One region of the Halobacillus sp. KGW1 genome, then DNA from elsewhere that is predicted to be linked to it. Evidence: predicted binding sites of a transcription regulator. Region 1 holds the regulator's gene; each other region holds the start of a gene.
The links. Region 1 encodes Rex, which represses fermentation and respiration genes when NADH is low (regulators of the CRP and FNR family bind a similar motif). Its sites were predicted from a motif close to TTGTGAAATATTTCACAA; they were not measured.
Positions count from the first base shown of each region.

Region 2: cydD (thiol reductant ABC exporter subunit CydD) is a predicted target of Rex. The motif match lies at 2,402-2,419, and genes of this name have one in related genera.
Region 3: qoxA (cytochrome aa3 quinol oxidase subunit II) is a predicted target of Rex. The motif match lies at 4,084-4,101, and genes of this name have one in related genera.

Region 1 covers NZ_LSOC01000004.1:522,602-529,996, reverse strand. Annotated here, with positions in the region: gene AXG56_RS17355 (ABC-F family ATP-binding cassette domain-containing protein) at 1-1,713, opposite strand, end outside; gene moaC (cyclic pyranopterin monophosphate synthase MoaC) at 1,881-2,366, shown strand; gene AXG56_RS17345 (redox-sensing transcriptional repressor Rex) at 2,385-3,035, shown strand; gene AXG56_RS17340 (SDR family oxidoreductase) at 3,074-3,895, opposite strand; gene AXG56_RS17335 (MDR family MFS transporter) at 4,081-5,484, shown strand; gene AXG56_RS17330 (YdiK family protein) at 5,660-5,866, opposite strand; gene AXG56_RS17325 (CPBP family intramembrane glutamic endopeptidase) at 5,869-6,579, opposite strand; gene groES (co-chaperone GroES) at 6,865-7,149, shown strand; gene groL (chaperonin GroEL) at 7,207-7,395, shown strand, end outside.
Region 2 covers NZ_LSOC01000006.1:71,033-78,427, forward strand. Annotated here, with positions in the region: gene cydC (thiol reductant ABC exporter subunit CydC) at 1-648, opposite strand, end outside; gene cydD (thiol reductant ABC exporter subunit CydD) at 648-2,372, opposite strand; gene AXG56_RS18360 (GbsR/MarR family transcriptional regulator) at 2,852-3,406, shown strand; gene AXG56_RS18365 (sodium:solute symporter family protein) at 3,566-5,149, shown strand; gene AXG56_RS18370 (MFS transporter) at 5,274-6,509, shown strand; gene AXG56_RS19250 (helix-turn-helix transcriptional regulator) at 6,447-7,247, opposite strand; gene trxB (thioredoxin-disulfide reductase) at 7,295-7,395, opposite strand, start outside.
Region 3 covers NZ_LSOC01000002.1:364,226-371,620, forward strand. Annotated here, with positions in the region: gene AXG56_RS02530 (flavin monoamine oxidase family protein) at 6-1,475, opposite strand; gene AXG56_RS02535 (SIMPL domain-containing protein) at 1,598-2,233, shown strand; gene zupT (zinc transporter ZupT) at 2,458-3,267, shown strand; gene AXG56_RS02545 (YgjP-like metallopeptidase domain-containing protein) at 3,322-3,921, opposite strand; gene qoxA (cytochrome aa3 quinol oxidase subunit II) at 4,222-5,166, shown strand; gene qoxB (cytochrome aa3 quinol oxidase subunit I) at 5,185-7,125, shown strand; gene qoxC (cytochrome aa3 quinol oxidase subunit III) at 7,127-7,395, shown strand, end outside.

The DNA of each region.
Region 1 (7,395 bases):
ATCTTCCTGGAAGCTGTTCTTGGCCTGTGGCTCGTGCTTGGCGGGCTCTTTCAGGCGGCGCTCTTCGGCTTCCAGCTGCTCGAGTTCATATTCTTCCTGTTTCTTCTCCACATAGTAGTCGTAATCTCCGAGGAACAGTCTCGTTTCCTCCGGATTCATCTCGACGACCTGTGTCGCGATTTTGTTAATGAAGTATCTGTCGTGGGAGACGAACAGTAACGTTCCTGGATAGTCGACGAGTGCGGCTTCCAGCACCTCTTTACTGTCGAGGTCCAAGTGGTTGGTCGGCTCATCCAGAATCAAGAAGTTCGCTTCCTGCATCATCAGCTTGGCGAGGGAGAGACGTGCCTTCTCTCCACCGCTCAAGGCAGAGACCGGCTTCAGGACATCTTCGCCTGAGAAAAGGAAGTTTCCGAGAATGGTCCGGATATCCCTCTCATTTTTCATCGGGTAATCGTCCCATAGCTCATTCAGAACGGTCTTCGTGGAATTCAACTTATTCTGTTCCTGATCGTAGTAACCGATCTGGACGTTCGTGCCGATCAGCTTGTCTCCTTTGACGGCTTCCAAATCGCCGATGATCGTCTTAAGGAGGGTGGTCTTTCCGACCCCGTTCGGACCGACGAGGGCCACCGAATCGCCTCGGTTCAGATCAAGGGATACTTTGTCGAAAAGGTTCGTATCGCTGTCCGGATAACGGAACGCATAGTCTCTCAGTTTCAGCACATCGTTTCCGCTGCGCTTCGCCACTTGGAAGCTGAACTTCGCGGATTGGTTATCGTCTTTCGGTTTTTCCAGCCGGTCCATTTTCTCCAGCTGTTTGCGCCGGCTCTGGGCGCGCTTCGTCGTCGTCGCACGGACGATGTTCTTCTGGATGAAGTCCTCCATCCGTTTGATCTCTTCCTGCTGCTTCTCGAATCGCTTCATTTCCTGCTCGAAGTCGGCTTCTTTCTGTTTCAGGTAGTTACTGTAGTTGCCGTGATACTTCTTAGAGGATTGGAAGGCGATCTCGTAGACCGTGTTGACGATCTTATCGAGGAAGTAGCGGTCGTGGGAAACGATGACGACCGCACCTTGGTAGCCCTGCAGGTACCCTTCGAGCCAGGAGATCGTATCGATGTCCAGGTGGTTGGTCGGTTCATCGAGAATAAGCACGTCCGGCTTCTTCAACAGCAGCTTCCCGAGTGCCAGCCTCGTCTTCTGGCCGCCGCTTAAGGACGTGATCGGTGTATCCCAGTTGAAATGCTGGAAATTCAGCCCGTTCAGTACCGAGCGGATATCCGCTTCGTATTGGTATCCGCCTGCGTTCTTGAAGTATTCCTGCTTGCGGTCATAATCGGTCAATAACTGCTGGTAGCGCTCCTGATCCGAGATCAGGTCAGGGTCTGCCATGTTCGCTTCCATCGCGCGCAGCTCTTTCTCCAAGTCCTTCAGATGGAGGAAGACTTTCTCCATTTCATTCCAGATCGTTTCGTCGGACTGCAGGCCTGTGTTTTGAGCGAGATATCCGAGCGTCGTTTCCTTCGGCATGAAGATGTTTCCTTCATCATAGCTCATCTCGCCGGCCATCATCTTCAGCAGGGTCGACTTTCCTGCACCGTTTCTGCCGACAATGGCGATCCGGTCGTTCTTTTGTACTTCCAGTTTAATATTAGATAAAATCAATTCAGCGCCGAAACGCTTTTCCAATTGATTCAACTGCATGAGAATCATGTCGTTTCACCTCGATAAATCAAGTGTATATCATCGGTGAGCCTGCTAGCAACAGAAGCCCTCGCGAGATTGTGAAAACTTTAACGACTTCCCTGTGATTTTTTGTTAAAATGAAACTAGTGTTGCCGCCTGCGGCATGACCAATCACATAAAAGGGGTAGTTGGAGATGGCGGAATTCAGTCATTTTAATGAGCAGGGCCGGGCACGGATGGTCGATATATCAGAGAAAAACGATACGGTCCGGACGGCTGTTGCGAGAACGAGTGTGGAAGTGAAGGAAGAAATATACGAGAAGATTACCAACCAGACAATGGCCAAAGGGGACGTGCTCGCGGTCGCCCAAGTCGCCGGAATCATGGCAGCGAAGAAAACGTCGGATTGGATTCCGATGTGTCATCCGCTTTCCTTGAAGGGAATCGATGTATCCTTCGATTGGGAAACAGGGGAAACGAAAAAGCTGCTGATCGAGGTTTCCGTGAAGACGAAGGGAAGCACCGGGGTAGAAATGGAAGCGCTAACGGCCGCTTCTGCCACAGCATTGACGGTTTATGATATGTGTAAAGCAGTAGATAAAGGCATGGTCATCGGTCCGACTTACCTTGCAGAGAAAACCGGAGGGAAGAACGGAGATTACCGAAGAAATGACGAGTAAAGGAGCAGAGAGACGACAATGGATATAGAACAAGCGAAAATCCCTCAGGCGACAGCGAAGCGGCTTCCGTTATATTACCGTTTCCTGAACAACCTGCACAGCCAGGGGAAACTGCGGGTGTCATCGAAAGAATTGAGTGAGGCGGTCAAAGTCGATTCCGCAACCATCCGCCGTGATTTCTCCTATTTCGGAGCCCTCGGGAAGAAAGGTTATGGTTACAATGTCGAGTACCTGCTTTCCTTCTTTCGGAAGACGCTGGATCAGGACGAGACGACACGTGTCGCGCTGATTGGTGTCGGGAACCTGGGAACGGCTTTCCTTAATTACAATTTCACGAAGAACAATAATACAAAGATCGAGATTGCCTTCGATGCGAGTGAGAATCGGATCGGGAGTGAAGTCGGCGGGGTGGAGGTCCATCACATCGATGATCTGGAGAAGAAGATCGGCGATTTGAAGGTCGCGATTCTGACGGTTCCTGCCTCAGAGGCGCAGGCGATCACCGACCGTCTCGTCGAGGGCGGAATATCGGGTATCCTGAACTTCACGCCGGCCCGGATCAACGTGCCGTCTGATGTGAGGGTGCATCATATCGATCTTGCGATTGAGCTTCAAGCGCTCGTCTACTTTTTGAAGCATTATCCGTTGGATGGAAAAATAGAGGATTGAAAAAAAGATGCCGGCTCCGGCATCTTTTTTTGTTATTCTTATTCGGTTTCTTCTTTCCATTTCTTATCGATCAGCATTTTACCCGGCCACGTGTAGGCCATGATGCCGCCGTCGACCGTGATGTCCTCTCCGGTTACATAGGAGCTGTCGTCACTGGCGAGGAAAAGGGCGACGGATGCGATTTCATCCGGGCTTCCAAGTCGGCCGAGTGGAGTGATCCACTTGTTGGCATCACGGAATTCCTGTCCTTCCTTATCTTCCTTCGAACCGGCAAGGCCGTCTACAAGCGGTGTCTCAATCGTACCGGGAGCGATGGAGTTGACGCGGATGCCGTCCCGGGCGTAGTCGATTGCCATCGCACGGGTGAAGTTCGTGATTCCGCCTTTCGCCGCGTTATAGCCGGAGCGGTCGAGGTCAGCAGCTCTTCCGGACATGGAAGATGTGTTGATGATCGATCCGCCGTTATCCATCATTAATGGAAGCAGGTATTTGCTCGTCAGGAACGTTCCGCGCAGATCGACAGCGATGATCCGGTCGAAGAGATCGACAGGATATTCGTGCACTTTGCCGCCTTCTTCGTCGATCCCTGCGTTGTTGAACAGGACATCGATGTTGCCATATGTCTTCTTCAGGTAATCAGCAAATGCTGAAACGCTGTCCTCTTTCGATACGTCGAGCGTGTACGTCTCCGCCTCGCCGCCTTCGTTATGAATTTCATCCACCGTCTTCTTCACGGCATCGACATTGATGTCGGCACAGACCACCGTCGCGCCTTCCTTTGCGAATAATTTCACGGTTGCCGCTCCGATTCCTGTCGCAGAACCGGTCACGACAGCTACTTTGTTATCTAAACGTCCCATAAATGGTTCGCCTCCTTGTGTGATTCTTCTTTGTTATACCCACCTTGAAAAACGTTATAAACATAGGCGGGAGAAGGGAAGCGATTACAAAGAAAAAAAGATTCCGCTCTCGTAAATCGGTCGAGCGGCGATTAGAGTTGCAGGATGGTGGTATAGTAACTAGGTAATTAAGGAGGTAAGGTACGATGAAACGATTACCTAATAAGTGGCTCGTCGTCGTGTCTGTCCTGTTCGGAACCTTCACCGTCATTCTGAACAACAGCATGCTGAATCCGATTCTGCCACGTTTTATAGAAATATTCGATTCCAATGCCGTCTCTGTCGGATGGATTTTGACGATCTTCATGGTCGCGATGGGGATGACGATGCCGTTGACCGGCTACTTCGGCGACCGGTTCGGGAAGAAAAAGGTGTACCTGTCCGGGCTTTGTCTCTTCCTTGTCGGCTCACTGTGCGGCTTCTTCTCCTCGACGCTCTCGATGGTAATCGTCTCCCGGGCCATCCAGGGCATAGCCGGTGGTCTGATGCTGCCGATCGCCATGGCGCTCATCTTCCAGTCCTTCCCCAGGCACGAACGGGGCCTTGCTGTCGGCGTGTACGGCATCGCCGCTATGGTCGCCCCCGCAATCGGACCGACGATCGGCGGGTTTCTCATCCAATACGTCGACTGGCCTTGGCTCTTCGCCTTGAACATTCCGTTTGGCCTGACGGGACTCGTCCTCTCTTCGAAATACCTGGAGCGGACGGAAACCCATCCCGAAAAGAAATTCGACCTTGTCGGATTTCTTATTGTATCGCTCGGCATCGGAGGCCTGCTGTTTGCACTCGGAAGAGGGAGGACGCTGGATCATCTCCTGGACCCGATCAACATCGTCCTTATCGTCGTCGGACTCGCAGCCGTCGTGCTGTTCGTTTTCTACGAGAACCGACAGGACGATCCGCTGTTGAACTTGTCGGTGTTCCGGGTCCCGACTTATGCGGCGTCGATTGTCGTTACATCCGCCGCCTCGATCGGACTCTTCTCCGGGATCTTCCTGCTGCCGCTGTTGATCCAGAACGTCTACGGCTGGAGTGAAGTGATGACGGGGCTCTTATTCCTGCCGGCAGCGGCTGCGAGCGGTGTATTCATGTCGCTCGGAGGAAGAATCCTTGATAAAAAGGGGCCGCGCTATGTCGTCCCGCCGGGGCTTGCCATCATGGCGGCAGCGACGTTCGCCCTCGGCTTCCTTCACCTGTCGACACCCTACTGGCTGATCCTGTTGTTGAATACAGTCCGCGGCGTCGGGATGGGGATGGGCAATATGCCGGCGACGACGTCCGGCATGAACAGCATCCCGGATCATCTCGTCGCGCAAGGGTCCGCGATGAACAACATCATCCGCCAGATGTCGTCCTCGATAGGCATCGTCTTTTTCTCTGTCTATTATGAAGTGCGGAGGGCGCAGATCCAGGCGGCTTCCGACATCGACCTCCAGGCCGCCACGCTGCAGACGCTGAATGAAGCCTTCCTCGTCTCCGGCGTCGTCCTCGTCCTTGCCATTCCTTTCTCCTTTATACTAAAAGGAGCACAGGCCGACTCGAAGGAATAGGAGGTTTTGGAAGGTATGAAGATAAAGATAGCGAAGGGCAGGAACTGGTATTGTGGTGCTGTGTTTGACATAAAGGGCTCCGGGAAAGCCTTTCCTTTCCCGGAGCCCGCTTCTCACGTCTGATGCCCACTATACAAGACATAAAAAAGCAGGAGCTCCGCAGCTCCTGCTTTTGTTATTCTTTCTTATTTTTTGCCTGCTGTATTTTCCTGTGAAGATTAAACAGCCGGATGGCGACGGCGATGTTGACGGTCGCGACCGACGCCAGGATGATGGTCATCGCATTCCACACGGTCTCACCGGCCGACTGGGCCGCAATATACGTGAAGGCGACGCCCATGGAAAGGTAGAGCATGGCCATGAACATTGGTGATGTTCTCATAATTATAAAAAGCCTCCAATAAAGATGGTCTCCAATTGTTCCTGCATCCTTCTGATGTCTTCCTCCGTGAGGAAGTACTGCGTGATGACAACGAACGAGTTCATCGCCATATGTGCCACGATTGGTGTAATAATTCGTTTTGTTTTGACATACAGGAAGGCGAATACGACTCCCATGGAGAAGTAGACTAGCATGTGGGTGAAATCAAAGTGAAAAGCACCGAAGATCAAGGACGATACGAGAACGGCTAAGAAAAAGTTCGTTCGTTTATAGATCGACCCGAAAATGATTTTACGGAAGAGGATTTCCTCCGTAATCGGTGCAAACACGACCGGAAGCAGGATGAACAGCGGCGACTGACGCGCAATCTCCATCAATCCCATCGTATTCTCGGACCCTGCCGGCACATCGAACAGCTGCGATTCGATCGTAGCTGCAATCGCCTGGGCGAACAACGCCAGGAATACACCCGCAATCGACCAAAGCACGACAGACCCGGCCGAAGAACGATCGCTTCTCGTCATTTCTTCCCGAAGATCAGGCTTCAGCAGAATCAAGATGATGATCGTCGCGATCGTGAAGCTGGCGACGGACCAGACGGCGACGGCATCATACCTTCCCATACCGAGAGCCACCAGAAGCGGTGCACCGGCAAGGGCGGATAACTGTGTAATAACATAAGTCAGAATGATATACCAATAACGGTTTGGCATAAATTCACGGCTCCTTTTATATAACAGTAAACGGGTCAAGACAACGTCCGCCCGTGAACCTCAATATCCATACTTTATGTATTTTATCACAGTTTCAAAACCTCACGTAAGAAATAAGGGTTATCGTACGAATATTGTCGAAAAAGAAGCAAAAAAATTGTGTAGTTCCTACTTGAAAAACGAAGGCAGATTTATTATTATAATAACTGTGTTAGCACTCACCAACATCGAGTGCTAATAAACGACAAAAAATTTGAAACAACCATATCAAGGAGGGTGTCCTAATTGTTAAAGCCACTTGGTGATCGTATTGTTATTGAACTAGTTGAGGAAGAACAAACTACTGCAAGCGGAATCGTACTTCCGGATTCAGCGAAAGAAAAGCCGCTCGAAGGTAAAGTCGTCGCTGTCGGTTCCGGCCGTGTGACAGAAAACGGAGAAAAAGTAGCGCTTGAAGTTGCAGAAGGCGACCGCGTCATCTACTCCAAGTTCGCAGGTACAGAAGTGAAATACGAAGGCAGCGAATTCTTGATTCTGCGCGAATCAGATGTACTGGCTGTCATCCAGTAGTCACTTTCTTTCTATAAATACTTAGAAATACGATTTTAATGAGGAGGGCATTTTTAAATGGCTAAAGAAATCAAATTTAGTGAAGACGCACGACGCTCCATGCTTCGTGGTGTTGATACATTAGCAGATGCTGTAAAAGTAACACTCGGACCAAAAGGACGTAACGTCGTTTTGGATAAAAAATACGGTTCTCCACTGATCACGAACGATGGTGTGACTATCGCGAAAGAAATCGAATTGGAAGAC
Region 2 (7,395 bases), on a different contig from region 1:
TTCCAATTGCTGATAAATCTTTAAATCCCGGAATCCATACAGAAATTCTGTCGCTTCAGTGGACAGAGCCCCGCGAGCGGTTCGCACACGGCTCCCTAACTTCCGCTGCTTTACTGCATACCAGGACGGGATGAAGAGGCCGGTGACAACAAGCCCCCCCAACAGAACAAGCGCCACAGGCAAGCTGAAAATAGCCGTGAATACGATCGTTGCAAGGAAGATAATCACAAGGACGACCGGCGGATAGTAAACGCGCAGAAAGAAGTTCTGCAGGCTTTCAACGTCCCCGACTATTCTGGCTAATAAGTCTCCACTCCGATATCTCCGAAAAATCCGGGGTGCATGAGGCTCCAGTCTTTTATAGAATGCTAAACGGATATTACTCAATATGGTAAACGTAGCCCTGTGTGAAAAATACCGCTCTGCATATCTGCCAAGCGCTCTGGCGAAGCCGAACAGTTTCAAGAAAGCAATCATGACAGTCAAGGCGTACAACGGTGGAATCAGTGCTGCACGGGAAATTAGATAGCCGCTTGAGGCAAACAGACCCACCGCGGACATTCCGGCAAGAAATCCGAAAAGAACAGATAAGACGATGTCTCTCTTTTCCTTGACGACCAGGTGGATGACTTCTCTCAATTCTTTCATCACGTGCTGTCTCCTTTCTGTACAGTCACCATCCGTCTATATTCAGGAACCTCTTGAAGCAGCGCTTCATGGGTCCCGAGGCCAACCTGTTCCCCTTTATCAAGAAATAAAATTTGGTCAGCGTTTTTGATGGTGTGCAGACGGTGGGCCACTGTAATGATCGTAGAGTACTCTGCCAATGCAGCTATGGAATGCTGAAGAACCCGTTCCGTCTTTAGGTCAAGGCCGGTTGTCGGTTCATCAAACAAGATGATCGATGGTTTCTTCAGAAAAGCCCGTGCGATTGCCAGCCTCTGTTTTTCCCCGCCGGAAAGGCCGCGTCCTCCCTCTCCAACAGGAGTGTCATACCCTTGATCCAGCGATTCAATTAAATCTGATATACCGGCCTTACGCGCCGCTTCCCTGATCTCTTCCATCGAGTGACGACCGTTGTCACCGATTGCGATATTCTCTGCCATTGTCCCGGAGAATAGATACGGATTCTGGGAAATGTAACTGACACGTCTGAACCAATCTTCCTCATGATAAGAAAATAATGATTTTCCATTTACAATAATTTCGCCCTTCTGAGGTTTTACGAGACCCGCAAACATATGGAGAGCGGTCGTCTTTCCTGCGCCACTCTTTCCCACGATCGCCAATTGCGTTCCTGACGGTAATTTTAAGTTAAGGTCCTGGAGAGAGAACCCTTCCCCGTATTGAAAAGAGACCTCTTTGAACTCTATAAGCGGAGGAGCATCAGTGACCAGCCTTTCTTCTCCCCAGTTCAAGTCCTCTTCCTCTTTTTCCAGTTCCGCAGCCAGTTGATTGGCGGCACCGGCACTCCCTCTCCCTGTATGGAACGCGCTGCCGAAATCTTTTAATGTTAAGTAAAACTCCGGAGCAAGTATAAGAATGAAGAAACTGGAGAAGAAGGATATTTGTTCATAAACGACCAATCGAATTGCAATTTCCAATGCAATCAGTCCAATGCTTAACATAGAAATAAATTCGAGCATCAAAGAGGATACAAACGCCACCTTCAATACTTCCATCGTGGCATCCCGAAAACCGTGACTGCTTGTTTCAATTTCCTTCACCTGCTGTTTGGAACGTCCAAACAATTTAAGCGTTGTAAGACCCTGCAGTGTATCGAGGAATTTCCCGGAGAAGGCAGACAGCTTCTCCATTTGTTCTTCCGATTTCTTCTTCGTCATCACGCCGATAATCGCCATAAATAATGGAATAAACGGTGCGGTAATGATCATGATCAATCCAGAATATAAATGTTCCGCAAATACAACAATCAAGATCATAAAAGGAATGATCATCGTCTGAATCATTTGTGGCAGATAACTACTATAATAACCGTCGATTTCATCTACGGAATCCATAAGGACACTTACTTTACGCCCGGATTGACCTTCCATTGCGGACTGCAGCGGATTCCTGGTGAACTTAGACAGCACCTGCCTGCGAAAATATCGTTTCGAATCTGCTGCCATTTTCACTCCAATTCTTCCGTTCCACCATGTGAAGAATGTGCGTCCTGCCAACACCAGTAATAAGCCCGCAAGAAGCGGCACAATCTCCCCGAAGCTTTCGTTACCGAGAAAGATCCGGTCGACAATCGCTACGAAGAAATAGGATTGACCAATAATGGTTGCCCCGATCAGGAAGGAGGTTACAATCAATGCCCATAGCACACCTTTATTACGAAAAGCTACACGGCTTAGTTGCTTCATAGCTGTTCATTAGCTCCTTATATGCATTTTTGTGAAAAACTTCACATTATCTACATTATAATTCATATCTTTGACGGTTTCTAAAGAAAAGGCGCCGGATTTTGTGACAATTCTGTATCATCGTCCCCTTTTCCAAACACTGTCATACCTTTCTTTTCCCTTTACGAATAAAAGGGGGAATGGGAGGTCATTCTACAGGAAGTATTTATCTTTTTTTATGATTTTTCATGCTTTTTTCGACTATTCCCTATTCTTTTCGACATTATCAGCTAATTTTTTGCAAATTTTCAACATTAACATGTTTATAATTTGCTGTCAAAGGAAAAATAAAAATGAATCTTGCATAACCTATGGGATAGCAAGGCTCAGTACATATTCAAAAAAGATTAAATTTTGACAAGCAGATTATATTCGTTAAGATAAGTTTGTAAAGAAAAAATTTAATGAACTTTACTGCATGCGTGGCGAGGAGGTTTTTAATGACCAAGAATCATGAAGATGACTCCAGAGACGTCATCGAGAATGCCAAAGCCTTAGTCATCGACTCCATAGCAGAAACGATGGATTTGTATGGCGTGACGCGGAGTGCCGGAACCCTTTATGGAACGATGTACTTCGAAAAGGACATGACCCTCGATGAAATGCGTGAGAAACTCGGAATGAGTAAGCCGAGCATGAGCACAGGAGTGAAGAAGCTCCAAAGCTACAGCATCGTCAAGCAGACATTCCGAAAAGGAACACGCCGTCAGACATTTGTCGCAGAAAAAGATTTCTTCAACTTCTTCTCCAATTTCTTCTCAAGAAAATGGATCAGAGAAGCGAAGATCAATATGGATGCCGTAAAAAAGGCACAAGCTGAACTGGAAATGATCATGAATTCTACGGATATTGATGAGGACACCAGATTTGAAGCAGAGCGGATCCACCGTCAGTTGGAAGGATCCAAGCCTTATTATAAATGGCTGTTGAAGTTAGTCGATTCCATAGAAAGTGGAGAGATTTTCGAGTACATCCCTATTGATTCTGAAGAATAATTGTTTCTATGCGCCTCTCAAAAATAACAGAACATGTTATTTCAGGGGAGACGTATGCGCGCTGTGATTTGCAGAAAATTCAAAAAACTACAAGGAGTGATATCATTGCAACCGTCAAATCAATCGAAGTCCTTCTTGGCTAAGAACGGACCGGCTATTTTGCTTGCAACACTGTTAGGTATATTTGTCCTCTACATCGCCTTCACAAATGAAAACATCCAATGGGGCGGATTCATCGCCATGATTGCCTTTTATGCCCTCGTTTACTACATCGGTGCTATCTTCGCTACTAAAAAATCCGGATCTCTCGAAGACATGATGGTCGCTGACCGCAGCATGCCGCTCGGCGTCGCCATGTTTACAATGGCCGCTACCTGGGTCGGTGGTGGTTACATCAACGGGACGGCGGAATCCACTTATGCCGACGGAATCGTATGGGCCCAGGCGCCTTGGGGCTATGCACTAAGTTTGATCATTGGTGGTATCTTCTATGCCCGTAAGATGCGCCGTTATGAATTCATGACCATCCTCGATCCACTTGAACAACGTTTTGGTAAGAAAATGGCAGGTGTTCTGTACCTACCTGCGCTCCTTGGTGAGATGTTCTGGAGTGCCGCTATCCTGACAGCACTTGGTACAACGTTTGGAACCATTCTGAATATCGACTTCACTACCTCTATCATTCTTTCCGGTATCATCGCTATCGCTTATACTGTAGCCGGAGGTATGTGGGCCGTTGCTTATACAGACGTGTTCCAAATGGCTATTCTGCTTATCGGTCTTATCCTGGTCGTGCCTTTCACATTAGGACATGTAGGTGGACTGGATGCCGCATGGAGCGGTTACAAAACAGAGTTCGGAAGTTACGCCAACCTGTTCCCTCCGCTGAACGGCTGGCAGGACCCTGAATGGGGCAATTACTTCTGGAACTGGATCGACTACGCATTGCTGCTTATATTCGGTGGAATTGCCTGGCAGGTATATTTCCAGCGTGTCCTTTCCGCTAAAAGTGAGAAGACAGCTATGTGGCTTTCCATCACAGCAGGTGTCATCTGTATCATCGCTGCCATTCCAGCTGTGTTGATCGGTGTCGTTGGAGTCAATATCGACTGGGCATCCATGGGTATCCCAACGCCTGAAAACGCATCTGTCATTTTGCCGCACGTTCTTCGATATCTGACTCCTGAACTGGTATCAGCCATCGGACTTGGTGCACTTGCAGCTGCTGTTATGTCATCCATGGACTCCTCGATCCTATCTGCCTCTTCTATGGCATCCTGGAACGTGTATCGTCCATTGATCAACCCAAATGCAGACTCAGACAAACTGAAGAAAGTCATTAAGCGTACCATCATCATCGTTGGTGTCGGATCCATGATTATCGCCTTGAACGTAAAGAGTGTCTACACTCTCTGGTATCTGGCCTCCGACCTTGTTTACACAATCTTGTTCCCTCAACTGACAATGGCATTGTTTTATAAGAATGCCAACCTTTACGGATCGATCGCCGGTTTTGCGGTTTCCCTCTTCCTTCGTCTTGGAGGCGGAGAGCCAGCACTAGGTCTCCCGGCATTCCTACCGTACCCGATGATCGAAGACGGCATCGTCCTCTTCCCATTCCGTACGACAGCATGTATCGCGGCCTTCCTTATGATCTTCATCGTCTCTGAATTGACGAAGAAGAAATGTGCTCCGCGGTCACTCATCCTGCCGGAACACAAACGACAAGAAAATAACGCGTAACAACAGAAGCACCCGGGTTTCCGGGTGCTTTTTTATATCACCTGATGAAATATTGAACATATCCCACCAATATACATACAGACGCCCACTCCACTCTTTCTTATGATGGAGATGAGGTGAAGTTATGTATCGAATACTATGGAAAAACAGAAATGTGCGTTTTTATTTATTAGGCGGAAGCATATCACGACTTGGCGACAGCTTAGCTGCAATGGCCTTTTTGTTTCTTGCCCATGACCTGACGGGGTCCGCGGCCCATACGACAGCCATGGCAGCAGCAGAAACCGCTCCCTATTTACTTTTCGGATTAATCGGCGGAGCAATAGCGGATGCCCTGCCCAAGAAGAAGCTGTTGATCATCCTGGATCTCCTCCGTATTCCCTTGGTCGCGTCCATCCTGCTGCTCCATTATGCAGATGCGTTGTCCTTCGGCGCCCTTCTTATCATCAGCTTTCTTCTCCAGTCAATCGGCTGTTTCTTCAATCCGGCACACCGTGCTGTCCTGCCTATGATTACAAAGGAGGAAGAACGTTCTGCCGCCAACAGCCTTTACGACACCATGACTAGAGGCGTTACAATAGGGACGCCTCTTCTATCGATCCTCATCATTGAAACCATGGGAGTGGTCCACTTCTTCAGTTTAGATGCGTTGACCTATGTATGGAGTGTCCTATGCCTTGCGCAGATCATAATGGTAGAAAAGCGAAGTACAAAGTTCTCGATCCGTTCCATCGCACCTTCTATCGGGTCCTTTCTTAAGTGGGCGGGAAGAATGCCGACTATCCGAAGCCTTTTTTTCTTCACGTTTTATACGGTGTTTATGAATACGTGGGTATGGCAGGTGGGATTGCTGCTCGCCCTTATGGAGGCAGGACCGGACGGGGAGCTGTGGTACAGCGGAATTCAAGGAGTATTCGGTGCAGTCGTCATTATAACCAATCTACTCGCCCCGCTATTCATTCAGAAATGGGGGCTGCACCACTATGTAATCGGTGCAGCCGTTTGGGGAACCGGTATTTTGTATTACGGCGCTTTCTATAAACCGGAGCAGTTTGTCATTGGCACGATCCTTATCGGCATCGGTATTCCTGTTGCAAGCCTTTCCCGGGTCTATTTACTGCAGAAATACGTGCCGGAGTCCAAGATGGGAAGGGCATTCAGTACAAATGCCGTTCTACTGTATGCCGCAAATACCATTTCCCTTGCCTTCTTTGGACTGCTCTCGACTTTCCTGTCCATTCAGACACTTATGATTATAAGTGGCTGCTGTATCGTCTTTTTATGTGTGGCTTCGTGGTTAGGTAAAGGCGTGCCGTTTACGAAACTGCGTCGGCGTCTGATGATAAATACGTCTAAATAATTGATTATAAACCGCAATGCTTGAGAACCCGTGTTCCGTTGCTATCGTTAAGACGGATCGTTTCGTATGAAGCAGATCCTGCTGACTTCTGAACAAGCGGTACATCTGAAGCCATGAATAAGGAGAGACCCCGCTCTCCCGCTTAAATAGATGAGAGAGCTGGTATTTATCCATACGAGCGACTTCCGCTATATCTCCAAGCGTCCAGTTCTCGCGGTAGCCTTCCTTCAGTGCATCCATCACCCGGTTTAACGGATCAACGCTTTGTGTTAAAACTACGTCATGTCGGTGAGAGCCAAGTCCATACTTAAGCAGGAGGATGGCAAGCTGCACCATACTGTTTTCCACAAACAGGGAGCTGGAATCTCCCCCCTCCGACTTCAAAAATGACCGGACGAATGATACCCACTGATGAACGGGCTCCTGCCGATAAGGAAGAGCGGCGAATTCCGGGGATTCCGATGGGTAGCCAAGCTCTCTAGCGGTCTCCATCAAAAATTCAGGACGGATTTCTACAAGGAACTTTTCTTCCTCTGCCTTCCACTGCTTATGTTTCATAGTTGGATTAAACAGGACAAACTGCTCTTTATCAATGACCAAGTCGCCCGATTCTGTCTGGTAGCAGCTCTGCCCATATGGAGAGAAGACAAACTTATAACAATCGTCTCTCCTCCAACTTCTTTCTCCCAATCCGTCGTACCTTTGAAGAAATAACCCATGCGCATTCTCTACAATCATGACAGCTCCTCCTCCGCTCCCACATTCTGTCATCATTGTATCATTCTTTATGTGGAAGAGTCTCCGGTTCGAGAAGGTTCCTCCGTCCTATTACAAGAAGTTTCTCGTAATTCCGCCTCCAGGAAACGTTCGGCATCAAGGGCCGCCA
Region 3 (7,395 bases), on a different contig from region 1:
AGGCATCAGGAACGATGATGGATTTCATTCGCGGCGCGGATGCCTGATTCCACCGCCCCTTCGATCCAGCCGTGGAAGGAGGAGGTGTGCTCGCCGGCGAAGTGGATCCGGCCCTCCGGCTTGGTGATCACGTCTCCGAGGTCACGGCTTTGTCCGGGGGTGAATAAGGTGAAACATCCGGCGGAGAATGGGTTCCTGGTCCAGTTGTAAACGACGGTCTGCATGTAGGTTTCATAGACGACAGGACCATAGATCAAATAAAGGTTCTCCAGCACCTCTTTGACAATCTGGTCTTTCGTCAAACTGTTCCAGAGCATGGCATTTTGTCCCCATGAATAACTAGCCAGAAGGACGGCAGGCCCATCTTTTCCCTGCCCGTGGCTAGGTAGATACATAAACCGGATGGGCAGGTCGGAGGTGACGTTGCCGATGGGATACTCTTCCCAGAACGGACGGCTGAACTCCATTCCGATTTTGACAGCCGGGACGTTGATGATTTCCTGAATGGCCTCCCTTTTCTTGAAGGAGATCGAGTCATGAGGATACACATCGACGAATTGGAAGGTGGTGAAAGGGATGGTCGTCAAGACGTAATCTCCCTCCCAAACCCTTTGGGCGTTCGTTTGTGTATCAACGGTATAGACGTTCACTTTATCCGGGAACTGGACAATCCGCTCTACACGCTGGTTCAAATGAATGTCGGATGCGAGGTATGGATAGAAGGAATAAGGAAGGCGGTCGTTGCCGCCTTCGATTTCGACGAACGTCGTCCCTTCGTTGAAGATCGGATAGGTGATGTCGGTCAAGATGTCGAGAAACGCAAATTCCGGAAACCCTTCAATTCCGAGCAGCACTTTAATTTTGCGGACGGCGTCTGAAGAGAGCGACGGGCCGAGAGGATTCTCACGCAGGTATTTTCCCATCGAATAGGAGGAGAATTGTTTGCGCAGCTTCTCCTGTTCTTCCTCCGTGCTGTTCTCATATATCGAAAAAAAGGTCCCGACAGCTTCCACAAACAATTCCTGTGCGGTTTTTCCTTTTTCCTCTTCATTGACAGGATAGTCGAGGATATCCGGGTTTTCTTCATACGCTTTCTTGTATACTTTCTTCCCATTCACCATCAGAACATCGGTGTCTCTTGTATTGGCGAACGGCTGGGTTGGAAGCCCGAACCCTTTGATATATTCCTGCACGAGCAGATGATTGGAAGGGATGCGCATGGCACCGACGTCGAGGTAGTTCCCTTGCGAAAACGGCTCCCTGACAGTATGAACACGTCCTCCCAGCCGATTGTTCCCTTCCAGGATCGTCACGTCATGGGAGGCACTCTTCAGCAGCGCCGCAGCTACGAGCCCGGCCATCCCTCCACCGATGATGATGACCTTCTTTTTGTTTTCCGCGGACGGAAGTCCCTGCCGGATGATGTTCAGGAAATCTTCCGGGTAGGACAGTTCTTCAGGTTTCCTCGTGTGCATGAAAACACCCCCTCTTACTATATATTCCAATTGAATGCCGTCCATTATGAGATTTTGTTCCCTTTTCCAGGCATAATCCGTAAAGCCGCGACATCGAATGAAAAAAAGGGGAGGAATGGAACATGAGGCATGGAGAAGGGCGAATCATGAAGGTGACCGGAAGCGGGACAGTCGACGTCATTCCGGACAGAGCCGTATTAGAGGTCGGTGTCGTGACAGAGAAAGAGAGCCTGGAGCAGGCACAGAAAGAAAATGCCGCTGTCACGGAGAGAGTGAAGCGGCAGCTGATGCAGGCGGGTGTTCCGGAAGAAGCGGTCCAAACATCGCAATATACGATATTTCCGGAATATGACTACGTGGACGGGAGCCAGGTCTTTCGGGGGTATCAGGTGACCCATCTCCTTCAAATTACGATCGACCAGGTGGAACAGACCGGTTATTTAATCGATACCGCTGTCGCCAATGGGGCCAACCGTGTTTCCAGCATCACATTCACCATCAGGAATCCGGAACAGGCTTATCAACAGGCATTGACTAAAGCCCTGGCCGGTGCCGTTACCCATGCCGGGACAATGGCAGAGGCGATGGCTGTGCAGCTTGACCCGACACCGGTCCGTATGACGGAAATCAGGAGTGGAACCGAGCCCGTGCAGCCGTTCCAGAAGACGCAGATGCTCCAAGGTTCCGCCACACCGATTCAGCCGGGAACGATCGAAACATCCGCAGCCGTGGATGTGTGGTTTCAATATTTGCCTTGATCCCCACAGGTGCCTGTGGGTTTTTTTGCGTACAGCGGACATAGCAGATTCTGAAAAAGGACAATCTATGCAGAAGGTTGAAAAGAAACAAGATAATTTTTTCGAGGAAAAGGTACGTTTTTTACATAGGCGCATAAAATATAACTGAAACAAAAAAAGTTGCACTAAGGAAAAACTTCGAGTAAAATGTCGATTAGATAGTACGAGATAGAAGGAGAGGTAGTATGGAAAATGTATTATTAGCCTTCGGGCTCACATTATTTGCAGGATTGGCGACCGGGATCGGCAGCGTGCTCGCCTTTTTCACTTCCACGACAAACACAAGGTTCCTATCGCTGGCACTCGGGTTCTCGGCAGGGGTGATGATCTATGTGTCGATGGTGGAAATTTTCTTTAAAGCACAGGATTCGCTGACCAGTGCGCTCGGTGAAGTCCCTGGGAAGTGGTCGACGGTCGGTGCCTTCTTCGGCGGAATGCTCATCATTGCTCTGATTGACCGCTTGATTCCGAAAGCCGGAAATCCGCACGAAGTGAAGAAAGTCGAAGATATGAAGAGCGGCGGTGCTTCCGCTGTCCATGACCCGGCTCTTCTGAAGATGGGGACCTTCACGGCACTTGCTATAGCGATTCACAACTTTCCGGAAGGGATTGCCACGTTCACAGCTGCGCTTAATGATCCGACGCTTGGGATTGCGATTGCCGCAGCCATAGCGATCCACAACATCCCGGAGGGGATCGCTGTATCCGTACCGGTGTACTTTGCTACAGGAGATAAGAAGAAGGCGTTCAAGCTTTCCTTCTTGAGCGGGTTATCCGAACCGCTTGGTGCCATTCTCGCGTTCCTCATTCTGATGCCGTTTCTGAATGATGTCATGTTCGGAGTGTTGTTCGCCGGTGTTGCCGGAATCATGGTCTTCATTTCCCTTGATGAACTGCTTCCGGCTTCGAGACGGTACGGGGAAGCACACTTATCCATTTATGGTGTCGTAGCCGGTATGGCTGTGATGGCACTCAGCTTGTTGCTATTCATCTGAATTTTACTCATAGAAAAATCCCTTCCACTATTCAGGTGGAGGGGATTTTTCATGTCAGTATGCTTTTTCTTCGATCAGATCCTGGATGGTCCGGGCAGTCGTTTCTTTCGGCCGATGGACGAGCCGCCAGTTCAATTGAATGCCGTCCTTATGCTTACGTCCCAAGCGGATGTGGTCCTCTTCGATGGATACAGAGGTTTCCTCTGCAAGGGAGGCGAGCTTATCGGCAGCCTTTTGTTTAAACCATGCCTTTGTCTGCTCCCGCCACGCTTCCTGACGCTTCTCTTCGTTCCACTCCTGTGGGAAATGGAAGGCGAACCCTCCTTTACGGAAGGCGAAGGAAGCCTCGGTCGAGTCTGTTTCCGGATGAATCTTCAGCTTATAGGAGCGGCCAAGGTAAGGGATCCGCTGTTCCTTTTCCTTAAAATCGATCGTATCCAGGATGTATAAGTCTTCATGGGTGCCGCACCAACGATCGATGATCCAGCCGGCTTTCTTCTCGACGAAAGCGCGGATCCGTGTTTCGTCTTTATTAGAAGAAGCCGTCACCTGTACGCCGTTCAAATCGTCCATATAAATTTTGATAAACGGGACATCCGGTTTTTTATGTAGGTCATAGTGTATTTCCTTGTCATCATATACGATGGTCTGCATGAGTATTCTCTCCTTTATTCTATTAACCAGTTTAATGGAGACGGAAGATTCCGTCAAAAGTCCAAGATTGAGATAAAAGTGTTACAAATTTATTAATAAATGGAAGTAAATAGCATGTAAACGCTTGATTGTAACAAAAAGTTAACAAAGATGCGCCTGTTAATGTGAAATATTTGTGAAAGGGAGGTGAAATTCTACAAAATCTGATATAATCATTCAAGCCCTAGTAGTATGGATGAGAGTCATAGATGTCTCATTCTTGTACTTATAAATAATAGTCTGATAGGAGGGTTAAAACAAATGAAAGCTAAACATCTGCGTTCTAGATGGCTAGGACTACTTCCACTAAGCCTGGTATTGTTCCTGAGCGGCTGTGGGCAAATGACTGTGCTTAACCCGAAAGGTCCAGTGGCGGAAAGCCAGAAAGATCTAATCGTATATTCCTTATGGTTCATGCTTGGAATTGTCGTGGTTGTTTTTGCACTATTTGCGTATATGGTCATCAAGTACCGCGATCGTCCTGGTCGAGGCGATAAGGACTATGCTCCGAACCTTCACGGTAACACAGCTATTGAAGTTGTTTGGACAGTTATTCCGATCATTATCGTTACATTACTATCGATCCCGACGGTCACTACATTGTTCGACCTGGAGAAACCTCCAGAACCTGCTGCAGGAGAAGAGGCGAAAGAACCTCTGGTCGTTTATGCGACAGCAGCGGATTGGAAATGGTTCTTCAGTTATCCGGAACAGGACATTGAAACAGTGAACTACTTACACATTCCGACGGATCGTCCGATCGAATTCCGATTGACATCCGCAGACTCCATGTCCGCACTTTGGATCCCGGCACTCGGTGGTCAGAAGTACAACATGGCAGGAATGATGACGAAGCTTTATCTTCAGGCAGATGAAGAAGGGGTCTACGATGGTCGTAACTCCAACTTCAACGGAGAAGGTTTCGCAGCACAGACGTTCAAAGTTCATGCGGAAAGCGAAGAGAACTTTAACAGCTGGGTCAGCGATATCCAGAACGAGTCTCCGGAACTTACACAGGATCAATACAATGATTTGGTCAAACCTGGTCTGACAGACAAATCATCTTATTCCTCTACGCACTTGGAATTTGTTGATCACGGTACACATGAAGGAGCGTCTTACGTCGTTGACAGATACTTCGATCTTTATGGAGAGAAGCTGCACTTAGGTAACGACGAGGTTGAAACACAAGAAACATTCGATTAAGAAAGCAGGTGAGAGGACATGCACATTACTGATATATTAGTCACCGGCGAACCGCTTATTTACGGCGCTATGGTGTCGATTGCACTCGTTTCGATCGCAATCGTCTTCGTATTGACGTATTTCAAGAAATGGGGCTGGCTTTGGCGTGAATGGTTGACTACCGTCGACCATAAGAAAATCGGAATCATGTACATCCTGGCTGCACTGCTCATGTTATTCCGTGGTGGTGTCGACGCCTTAATGATGAGGATCCAGCTTGCTTTTCCAGGGCTTGGATTCCTAGATTCCCAACACTATAATGAAATCTTTACGACACACGGTACGATCATGATCATCTTCATGGCGATGCCGTTCCTTATCGGTTTGATGAACATTATCGTTCCATTGCAAATCGGAGCACGTGACTTTGCGTTCCCTTATTTGAACGCTGTCAGCTTCTGGTCGTTTGCATTCGGAGCTATTCTATTTAACATTTCCTTCGTCATCGGGGGATCACCGGACGCTGGTTGGACAAGTTACACACCGCTTGCAGGTGCGGCAATGAGTCCAGGACCGGGTCAGAACTTCTACTTGATGGGCTTACAGCTCTCGGGTATCGGTACATTGGGTACCGGAATCAACTTGATGGTAACCATCCTTAAGATGCGTGCCCCTGGTATGAAACTGTTCCATATGCCGATCTTCACTTGGTCGACATTGGTTACATGTTTCATCATCGTGTTCGCATTCCCAATCCTTACAGTAGCGCTTGCGCTGCTTACAATCGACCGTGTCTTCGGTGCTCAGTTCTTCACACTGACCGGAGAAGGACTGCCGATGATGTGGGCGAACTTATTCTGGATGTGGGGACACCCTGAGGTTTACATCGTTATTCTGCCGGCATTCGGTATCTTCTCCGAAGTCATTGCGGCTTTCGCGAAGAAACGTTTGTTCGGTTACAACGCCATGGTTTGGTCCATGATCATTATTGCACTACTAAGTTTCCTTGTTTGGGTACACCACTTCTTCACGATGGGAGCAGGCGCGTTCGTAAACTCCGTCTTCTCTGTATCGACGATGTTGATCGCTGTACCAACAGGGGTTAAAATCTTTAACTGGCTTGCGACATTGTACAAGTCGAAAATCGAAATTACCGTACCGATGCTTTGGTCTCTATCCTTCATTCCGAGTTTCGTACTCGGCGGGGTGACAGGGGTTATGCTCGGTATGGCAGCAGCGGACTACCAGTTCCATAACTCTTACTTCCTGATCGCGCACTTCCACTACGTGCTGATCGCCGGAACAGTCTTCGGTTGTTTCGCAGGTTTGACTTACTGGTATCCGAAGATGTTCGGTCATAAGATGAACGAACGTCTTGGGAAATGGGCATTCTGGTTGTTCTTTGCCGGCTTCCATGTCTGCTTCTTCCCGCAGTATTTCCTAGGTTTGGATGGAATGCCTCGTCGTTTGTTCATCACAAACGTAGTCGAGTGGCTTCCATTGAACGTCATCTCTACTGTCGGTGCATTTGGAATGGGACTTGGTTTCATCGTCTTCGTTTACAACGTTTACTACAGCTACCGCTATGCAGAACGTGAAACAAACGGCGACTCCTGGGGCCATGGACGTACGCTTGAGTGGTCTACGACAACTCCGGTACCGTTCTATAACTTTGCTACCGTACCATACGTCGATCGTATCGACCCGTATGAGCGCATGAGAGAAGAAGGTCAAACGACATTCGACGAATCGAAATTGAAGCCGATCCACATGCCGAGTTACACCGGGCAGCCGATCATCATGATGACATTCCTGTTCATCGGAAGCTTCGGTCTCGTCTTCGAGTGGATGCCTGTGGCGATCTTCGGTCTTGTTGGTGGTGTGATCATGATGATCATCCGTTCCTTCGACTACGATGACGGTTACTATGTAAGCGTCGATGAAGTGAAAAGCATCGAGCGAAAAGCGAGGGGGTTATGATATGGCTGCAGAAGAATTGAAAACAGGTCCATTAGAATACCGGACGCAAGAAGGACAGATGAGTATTCTCGGATTTTGGATTTTCCTTGGAGCCGAAGTCGTACTTTTCTCTACGCTGTTCGCAACGTATGCCGTCCTATTCGGCCGTACAGCTGATGCACCGACACCTGGTGAGTTGTTCGAGCCAGGCATCGTGTTAATCATGACGTTCCTGCTTTTGGTGAGTAGTTTCACGTGTGGACTTGCGATTCACCAAATGCGTAAAGGGAA